DNA from 3 places in the Shewanella sp. SW32 genome. Region 2 is predicted to be linked to each of the others. Evidence: predicted binding sites of a transcription regulator. Region 2 holds the regulator's gene; each other region holds the start of a gene.
The links. Region 2 encodes sigma-54, which starts transcription at its own class of promoters, with help from an activator protein. Its sites were predicted from a motif close to GTTGGCACGNNNNTNGNNT; they were not measured.
Positions count from the first base shown of each region.

Region 1: the regulator sigma-54 is predicted to act here: its motif matches at 1,636-1,654, upstream of flgF (flagellar basal-body rod protein FlgF).
Region 3: the regulator sigma-54 is predicted to act here: its motif matches at 1,549-1,567, upstream of glnA (glutamate--ammonia ligase).

Region 1 covers NZ_JAKKSJ010000018.1:104,200-107,456, reverse strand. The annotation lists gene flgH (flagellar basal body L-ring protein FlgH) at 1-45, opposite strand, end outside; gene flgG (flagellar basal-body rod protein FlgG) at 57-845, opposite strand; gene flgF (flagellar basal-body rod protein FlgF) at 856-1,599, opposite strand; gene flgE (flagellar hook protein FlgE) at 1,772-3,154, opposite strand; gene flgD (flagellar hook assembly protein FlgD) at 3,238-3,257, opposite strand, start outside.
Region 2 covers NZ_JAKKSJ010000028.1:34,318-37,574, reverse strand. The annotation lists gene rapZ (RNase adapter RapZ) at 1-195, opposite strand, end outside; gene ptsN (PTS IIA-like nitrogen regulatory protein PtsN) at 192-635, opposite strand; gene hpf (ribosome hibernation promoting factor) at 638-925, opposite strand; gene L5M28_RS16700 (RNA polymerase factor sigma-54) at 954-2,432, opposite strand; gene lptB (LPS export ABC transporter ATP-binding protein) at 2,540-3,257, opposite strand, start outside.
Region 3 covers NZ_JAKKSJ010000014.1:44,426-47,682, forward strand. The annotation lists gene typA (translational GTPase TypA) at 1-644, opposite strand, end outside; gene glnA (glutamate--ammonia ligase) at 1,655-3,064, shown strand.

The sequences.
Region 1 (3,257 bases), on a different contig from region 2:
AGCTGCAAGCAATAACGCGACGGCCAACACAAGATATCTAGCCATGATGTTTGCCTCTATAAATTCTGAGTCACATAAGACAGCATCTGATCTACCGCTGAAATCACTTTAGAGTTCATCTCGTAAATGCGCTGACTTTCGATAAGGTTCACCAGTTCCTCGGTCACGTTAACGTTAGAGGTTTCTAAGGCGCCTTGACGAATCGCTCCCATGCCATCTAACGAAGCGGTACCTTGAATTGGCGTGCCGCTCGCACCGGTTTCCGTATATAAGTTTTGTCCCATAGGATCTAGACCCGATGGATTAATAAAATCCGTCATAGTCAACTGACCCACGACTTGGTTCTCAGCAGTACCTGGGGTTTTCACTGAAACTTCACCCTCCGCGGAAACGGTAATACTGGTCGCATTGTCAGGAATCGTGATCGCGGGTTGCAGCAAGTAGCCAGAACCGGGTGTCACAATCTGGCCCGTATCGTCTAAGGTAAACTGACCATTTCGGGTATAGGCCGCAGTACCATCAGGTAGCTGGATTTCAAAAAAGCCGGGGCCTTCAATCATCAAATCCAATGAGTTATCCGTAGTCAGCATGTTGCCTTGGGTAAACATTTTCTGCGTGGCGACGACTTTGGTACCCGCCCCTATGTTTAACCCATTAGGTAACTTAGTGTTAGAAGCGCTGACACCGCCCGCTTGGTTAACTGTTTGGTAAAGCAAATCTTCAAATACTGCGCGGCTTTTTTTGTAGCCCACAGTGCTGGCGTTCGCCACGTTGTTCGAGATCACCGCAATGTCAGTTTGCTGTGCGTCTAAGCCAGTTTTACTAATCCATAACGCCGGATGCATAATCTATCTCCTAACTAATACGCATTAATGAGGATGAAGCGCGATCATTTTCTTCCGCGGTTTTCATCATCTTGACTTGCAATTCAAACTGACGCTGAAGGTCAATCAAAGACACCATTTCATCGACTGGATTTACGTTACTGCCTTCCACTGCGCCACTTTCAACTGCGACGAAAGGATCAGCTGGTGCTGGTTCGCCTGACATTTGTCGAAATAATCCATCTTCACCACGCATCATCTGCGCATTGCCGGGATTAACTAACTTCAATCTAGCCACTTCTTCTATCACTTCAGCAGTCGCCCCCTGAGGGCGAACAGACACTATGCCATCCTGTGAAATTGACACTTTATCAATAGGTAATGGCAGCACTATCGGGCCAGCGTCCCCCATCACGGGATTGCCTCTGTCGTTATACAACATGCCCGTCGCATCGAAACTGAGACTACCTGAACGGGTATAAGCTTCACTGCCATCTTTTGCCTGCACGGCAAACCAGCCGTCGCCTTTAATGGCAACATCGAGATCTCGTCCAGTGGTTTTTATGGGGCCTGAGCGAAAATTAGCTGACGGAGATTCTGTCATCGCAAATACCCTGGAAGGCAACCCTTCACCGAAGGCTTGCATTGAGCGAGCTTGTGCCATATCGGATTTAAAACCGTCGGTATTAGCATTGGCTAAGTTGTTCGCACGGAGCGCCAGCTCATTCATATTTTGCTTAGCGCCACTCATGGCGACATAAAGGAATTTGTCCACAGACTGCTCCGTCAAATTTTCTACATGACAATAGCAAAGCAAGCATCGTGCCAATAAAGTTGACGTTTAATTTACTGATAGAATTGAAGAATAAGGAAATGAAGAAAATTGACAGCAGGATAAAGGCTAAGTGTTGCCACTGGCGGCAACACTTAGTCAAACAATGTAATGATTAGCGGATTTGTAATACGGTTTGTTGCAGTGTGTTGTTCACTTCAAGGGTACGAGAGTTCGCTTGGAAGTTACGCTGCGCCGAAATCAAATCGACCAGTTCAGTGGTCAAATCGATATTCGATTGCTCTAACGCCGATGAACTGAGACTACCAAAAGTTCCACTATTGGGCTCACCCGCTAACGCAGGACCTGAAGCTAAACTGGCTTTCCACGACGTATTCCCCACTTGCGTTAAACCTTGTTCGTTAGCAAAACGAACTAAAGCAACCCGTGCTAAAGCAACGTTCGAACCGTTAGAATAGCTTGCTGTAATTAGGCCATCAGCACCAATTTCAACGTTAGTTAAACGACCAACCGTCGTACCATCTTGTTTCAATTCAGTCGCCGCAAAAGGATCTGCATATTGCGTTGGCGCATTGAACTTCACTGTTAATGCTTGAGTGCCATCCGCTCCAGCACCTAATACACCAGCTGGTTTATTACCAAGTGGCGCCGTAGTAATAACTGCAGGATTACTGTCAATATAGGCTCCAACTGAGTTAAACTTCAGCACCGCCCCCGTCCAGCCACCAGCAGTTTGCGCTGAAACACCACCACCGCCCGCAACAGGTGGCACATCTGGACTACCGTCACCATCAGTATCCACATCGTATTTACCTGCAGGGCCATTTAAATTTACAGGTTTATTATCAATAGCATAATAAGCCACCCAATTACTCTCACCATTATATGCACCGTCTTTAGGCTTCACAAAGTACGTGGTCATGATGTGGCCCTCACCGAGTGAGTCATAAATAGTCATTGAAGTGACATTGTTATAAGTTTTTGGATCGGTGTGGTCAAATAAAGCAGGATCTAGGGCTTCAGCTTTAGCATTTAAGTTCATTTGTAAAGTAACATTCTCAGTCTTTACTGGACTACCTGCAGTATCGGGAATTTGTACAGGCTTAGCCGTGGTTAAACTCACAGATGTTGAGTTGCCGTCTTTATCCACAGGGAAAGTCTGTAAATAATTACCAGCCGAATCCACCATGTAATTATTAGAATCTACTTTAAAAGCGCCTGCACGGGTGAATGCGTGATCTAATGTTCCTAATTCAGAGGACGTTACAAAGAAACCACCACCTTTGATTGCCAAGTCGAGGGAGTTATTCGTCAGTTGTAAGCTGCCTTGATGGAATTGCTGTGCCACTTGACTCGTTGCAACACCACCACCAACAGCAGTTTTAGCATTTGAAAAAATAGAATTAGCGTACACATCCGCAAATTCAGCACGGGACTCTTTAAAGCCAATGGTGTTCGCATTAGCAATGTTATTCGCCGTAGTGTTTAAATCTTTCTGCGCGGCAGCAATGCCACTCAATGCAATGTTAAACGACATAATTCACCTCTACACTTGACTTAATTCATTGATGAGCGACTTACGCCCAATTCGGATGCTGCAAAAAATTCTTTTAGGCAAACTTAGGTTTCAGATACAGCTA
Region 2 (3,257 bases):
CTTATCCTGCTCAGGCATGTTACGCACGTCGACACTGATGGCGACGAGATCGTTACTGCCTTTGAGTTGCTCAAGCAAACTGCCAATCAATGGCAAGGGAAGGTTATCGACACAATAATAGCCGAGATCTTCGAGTACCCTAAGGGCGACAGATTTGCCTGAGCCTGAGCGGCCCGACACTATGACCAGTTTCATCCAGTGATTACCTGATAGAGTTCCGTTTCATCATGCGTCTTGCGTAATTGCTTTAATATTTGCTTGTCGCTCAGCTTTTCGGCCATGCAAGACAAAGTACTTAAGTGCTGCTGACATTGGTCTGCAGGCACCAGTAGTGCAAATAAAATATCAACAGGTTGCTTATCGATAGCATCAAATGCTATCGGCTCTTCACACTTAATGAGTATGGCAATGGGCTGATCTATATCGGCTAGTCGACCATGTGGAATGGCGATGCCGTTACCTATACCTGTGCTCCCCATCTTTTCGCGCGCCACTAGGCTTTCGAATATCTCTTGAGATGAGAGGGTCGGGTACTGGGCAGCGACTAAGTCGCTGATGAGTTCCAGTACCTTTTTCTTGCTGCCCGGAGTGGCGCAGGTAGTGCACTCCGGCCGCAGTATGGTACAAAGTTCCATTATTAGTGTTTTGTTAACTTCTCTTTGTGTTTAATAACCTGACGGTCAAGCTTGTCAATCAGGGCGTCTATAGCGGCATACATGTCAGCATGCTCTGAAGTCGCAAAAACTTCACCACCTATGAGGTTTATTCTCGCTTCGGCAATCTGTTGCATTTTCTCAACATTGAGCACAACGTGCACATTATTGATCTGTTCGAAATGGCGTTCAAGTTTTGAAAACTTTTCTTCTACATATGCACGTAACGATTCGGTAATTTCGATATGGTGCCCACTCAGGTTTATTTGCATAGAAACGTCCTCCGATATCCACTGTAGGTTATAAACTTTTACGCTGATTAGAAGGTGGAATAAGCATAGCCTCTCGGTACTTCGCAATGGTTCTGCGGGCTACGTTGATCCCTTGTTCTGCCAGAAGTTGTGCCATCTTACTATCGCTTAATGGTTTTTTCTGGTTTTCCGCTGCCACCAGTTTCTTTATAAAGGCTCTGATTGCTGTGGATGAGCACTCACCACCATCGTCAGTACCGACGTGGCTAGAGAAGAAGTATTTTAGTTCAAAAAGTCCCTTAGGGGTATGCATGTATTTTTGAGTTGTGACCCGTGAGATGGTGGACTCATGCATTTCTACCGCTTCGGCAATATCGTTAAGCACCATAGGCTTCATGGCTTCTTCACCATACTCAAAGAAACCTTGCTGATATTGCACTATGCAATTAGCAACTTTAAGCAAAGTGTCGTTACGGCTTTCTAGGCTCTTAATAAACCATTTAGCCTCTTGCAGATGGCCGCGAATAAATTGGCTATCGGCTTGGTTTTTAGTGCTGCGCGCCATTGAAGCATAATGTTGATTTACATTGATTTTGGGCATGCAGTCAGGATTAAGCTCAACCACCCAGCGGCCATTTTTCTTCGACACAGACACATCTGGGATAACGTATTCGTCATTATTGGGCGTGATCAACAAACCTGGGCGAGGATTGAGGGTTTGGATAAGTGCTATACCATCCCTTAATTCATCTTCTTTTAATTTAGTCTTACGCATCAATAACCTAAAATCACGGGCGGCGATCAGATCTAAATGATCTTTGATCAGCATGCGGGCATTTTCTAGGTTGGGAGTATCAGCGGCGAAATGCGACAGTTGGATCAGCAGGCATTCACTTAAATCGCGGGCGGCAACGCCTATGGGATCAAAATGCTGAATACGCTTGAGTACGGCTTCGACTTCGTCAAGCTCAACTTCAGGATTGCCCATGGCTTCGAGAATTTCTTCAGTGCTTTGGGTGAGATAGCCCTGATCGTCAATGGCATCAATAATGGCGGTGGCAATGGCTAAATCGGTTTCAGAAAACGGGGTGAGGTTTTTTTGCCATTCTAAGTGTTCGTACAAACCTTCACTGGTCTCGCCTTGGAAGGGCATATCGTCTTCACGACTGCCGCCGGGGCCTGAGTTTGGGGAGGCGGTAAACACTTCATCCCATGTGGTGTCCATGGGGAGCTCATCAGGCATGGATTCTTTGGTTAGCGACTCTGCCGTGTCTATGGTGGAGCTGTCTTTTTCTGGTGGCAGAGTGCTAGATTCACTGAAATCCGTATCGGATAGCGTTTGGTTTACAGGGGTTTTAGTGGCGTCGAATTGATCCTCTTCCAGCTCGAGAAGGGGATTAGAATCTAATGCTTGCTGGATCTCTTGCTGCAGTTCTAATGACGACAGTTGCAACAGACGTATGGCCTGTTGTAATTGTGGCGTCATGGTTAACTGTTGACCCAGTTTGAGCTGGAGTGACGCTTTCATGTTACCGCTGATCCCTACGTTATTATTGTTGGATAAGGTCGCTTATTATTATCTTGAGTGAAGCCCAATGGCGGTATAAATTGCCTCCATTGGCTTCGCTCGATTAACTATAGCCTGAATTGTTCACCTAAGTACACAGCCCTAACTTGCTGATTGTCTAAGATCTCTGCTGGAGTTCCTTCGGCAATCAGGTTTCCGTGACTCACAATATAAGCATGTTCACATACATCTAATGTCTCGCGGACATTATGGTCTGTGATCAATACGCCAAGGCCGCGACTTTTGAGTTGTTCGATAATCTTCTTGATGTCGATAACCGAAATAGGATCGACGCCAGCAAACGGTTCATCGAGCAAAATGAACTTAGGATTAGCGGCTAAAGCCCGCGCAATTTCGACGCGACGACGTTCGCCACCCGACAATGACATGCCTTGGCTGTCACGGATGTGGGTGATATGAAACTCTTCGAGCAGATGTTCTAGTTCTTCTTCTCGTTCTTCATTTTTAAGTTCTTTACGAGTTTGCAGTACGGCCATGATGTTGTCATGAACAGTTAGCTTACGAAAGATACTGGCTTCTTGCGGTAAGTAACCTATGCCTTTGCGGGCACGCAGATGCATAGGATCTGCGGTTAAATCATCATCGTCGATAAAGATATGTCCCTTATCGCTCTTCACTAGCCCGACAACCATGTAAAAGGTCGTGGTTTTACCTGCACCGTTTGGACCGAGTAGGCCAACGACTTGACCGGTTTTTACCGTCAGACTGACGTCTTTAACCACTTGGCGACTCTTGTAACTTTTCGCCAGATTTTGTGCTCTTAAG
Region 3 (3,257 bases), on a different contig from region 2:
TTGTAGTCGATTTGCGAAATTTGCATCTGGAACGCGCCTTCGGCGTCAGCATCTGGGAAAGATACTTTTTCAACGATAGTTTGGAACAGCGGCGTCATATCATCGCTCGCTACATCCGGATCTAAAGTTGCAAAACCGTTTAACGCAGAAGCGTAAACGATTGGGAAATCTAGCTGCTCGTCAGTTGCACCTAAGTTATCGAACAGGTCGAATACTTGGTCAATAACCCAATCTGGGCGTGCACCTGGACGGTCAATTTTGTTGATAACAACGATTGGCTTTAGGCCTTGAGCAAACGCTTTCTTCGTTACGAAGCGAGTTTGTGGCATTGGACCGTCAACGGCATCAACCAGCAATAATACTGAGTCAACCATAGACAGAACACGCTCAACCTCACCACCGAAATCGGCGTGGCCTGGGGTATCAACGATGTTAATACGGTAGTCGTTCCACTTGATGGCAGTATTCTTTGCCAGAATCGTGATCCCACGTTCCTTTTCAAGATCGTTGGAGTCCATCACCCGCTCAGTGGCTTCTCCTCGGGTTGCAAGGGTGCCTGACTGTGACAGCAACTTGTCTACCAGGGTCGTTTTGCCATGGTCAACGTGTGCAATAATGGCGATGTTACGTAAATTCTCTAGCACGGATAAACCTCTTACCATCAAACAAAAATAGGGATATTTCAGTAATTCGTTATGGCGATCGAGCTCGATCCGCCACAATAAAAAGCGTGCCATTCTACTCCAGAGCGGCCTTGGCGCACAGGATTATTTTTGAACACTTATAAAACAATCCGCCAATCCTTGGGTAATTTCCGCCAATCATCCACTGAATGAAATCCTCTATAGGCAGAGTTAACGCTCTGTTTAATTGCCATATTCATAGGAAAAATCTGAGTTAAGCAGCTGAATTTGCTATTTTTCGTATTCAATGTTAGCACTGCTAATGTCGATTTAAGCATCAGCGAAATCGACTTAGGTACAGAGAAATTACCACGTGAACACACTGCAATAAATTCTGCGGCACACTTAATCTAACGTTCATGTTGGCGTTTATACCCTATGACATTAAGGCTCACTTCATTGTCACGGGATACCTTTTTACGCATCACTGATTTCACTTGGTCTGTGAACAGCAAAGACATTTCGCACATGAGAACGAACTCTTTCCTAATAATATGATAATAAACCACTATTGGATTGATAATGCGTGGCATAGTTGGACAGACTAGCGTGGTTTTATGACAATTATGCGGCGGTTATGCGGTGGTAAATAGTCCCGTTCTGTGCTGCAAGTATGTGCGAGCTTCAGTGAGGCAGTACTTACTTATACTGTGAAAGCCAAAGCGTCATTGCCATCTCAGTGCCATATAAGCGGTGCATGTTATCGCTGTGCATCCCAGCTTAAGGTTTGCATGAATCAATTCAGTGCGCACCAAAATGGAGTAATGCACCAAAATGCCACAGACAAAAGCACCATTATGGTGCACACGCGAATCCAATTAAGTGCAACAAAGATTTTAAACCATTTTAATCAGTAAGTTAAATTATTGGCATGGATATCGCTTTATAGCTCGTAAGTTTGGCTCAAGATAAATCACTTGAGTTAAAAGATTATAAAAGGGGCATCCCTTTACCCTACCGGAGGCTTGAGAATGTCAGTTGAATCAGTTTTAAAGCAACTTGAAGAATTAGAAGTTAAGTTCGTTGATTTACGTTTTACCGACACTAAAGGTAAAGAGCAGCACGTATCTATTCCTTCTCATCAGGTAGATGCTGATTTCTTCGAAGACGGCAAAATGTTTGACGGTTCTTCTATCGCAGGTTGGAAGGGCATTAACGAATCAGACATGGTACTGATGCCAGATCCAACGACATTCGTACTGGATCCTTTCACCGAAGAAACCACAGCGCTGATCCGTTGTGACATTCTTGAACCCGGTACTATGACAGGTTACGACCGTGACCCACGCTCAATTGCTAAAAAAGCAGAAGCTTACCTGATCTCTACTGGTATCGCTGATACTGTATTGATTGGACCAGAACCAGAATTCTTCCTATTTGACGATGTCCGTTTCGGTACTGACATGTCAGGTTGTTTCGTTAAGATCGACGCTAAAGAAGCGGCTTGGAACTCAGGCACTAGCTACGAAGGCGGCAACACAGGTCACCGTCCATTTGTTAAAGGCGGTTACTTCCCAGTTGCACCGGTTGACTCATCACAAGACCTACGTAGCGCTATGTGTTTAGTGTTAGAAGAAATGGGCCAAGTGGTTGAAGCGCATCACCACGAAGTGGCGACTGCAGGTCAAAACGAAATCGCCACTCGCTTCAACACCTTGACTAAGAAAGCGGATGAAATCCAAATTCTGAAGTACGTAGTGCACAACATGGCACACGCTTACGGTAAGACGGCGACTTTCATGCCTAAACCCATCGTTGGTGACAACGGTAGCGGCATGCACGTTCACCAATCTCTGGCGAAAGACGGTGTTAACTTGTTCGCTGGCGACAAATACGCAGGTTTAAGTGAAACGGCGCTGTACTACATTGGTGGTATCATCAAGCACGCTCGCGCGCTGAACGCTTTCACTAACCCAAGCACTAACTCTTACAAGCGTTTAGTGCCACACTTTGAAGCACCTGTTATGTTGGCCTACTCTGCCCGTAACCGCTCTGCATCAATCCGTATTCCAGTGGTACCAAGCCCTAAAGGCCGTCGTATCGAAGCACGTTTCCCAGATCCACATGCAAACCCATACTTAGGTTTCGCAGCGCTGCTAATGGCAGGCCTTGACGGTATCCAAAACAAGATCCACCCAGGTGAAGCGATGGACAAAGATCTGTACGATCTGCCTCCAGAAGAAGCGGCTGAAATCCCACAAGTGGCAACGTCATTAGAAAACGCCCTTGAAAATCTGCAAGCTGACCATGAGTTCCTGACTAAAGGCGGCGTGTTCAGTGAAGATTTCATCCAATCTTATATCGTACTGAAAACAGCAGAAGCTGAGCGCGTAGCACGTACAACTCACCCACTTGAGTTTGAAATGTACTACAGCCTGTAATGGCTATCGCTATACAACCGGCTCGCTTTATGTAATTGATACAGAAAATATAAAAGCCTCGATAGCAACGCTATCGGGGCTTTTTGTATTTTGAAGGTATATACAACTTTTATTCTGATTCAATCATCGCGTTGTTCTCTAAATAGGCATCATCGTCAACCACTCTTTTATCATTCAGAGAAGGCACGCCAGA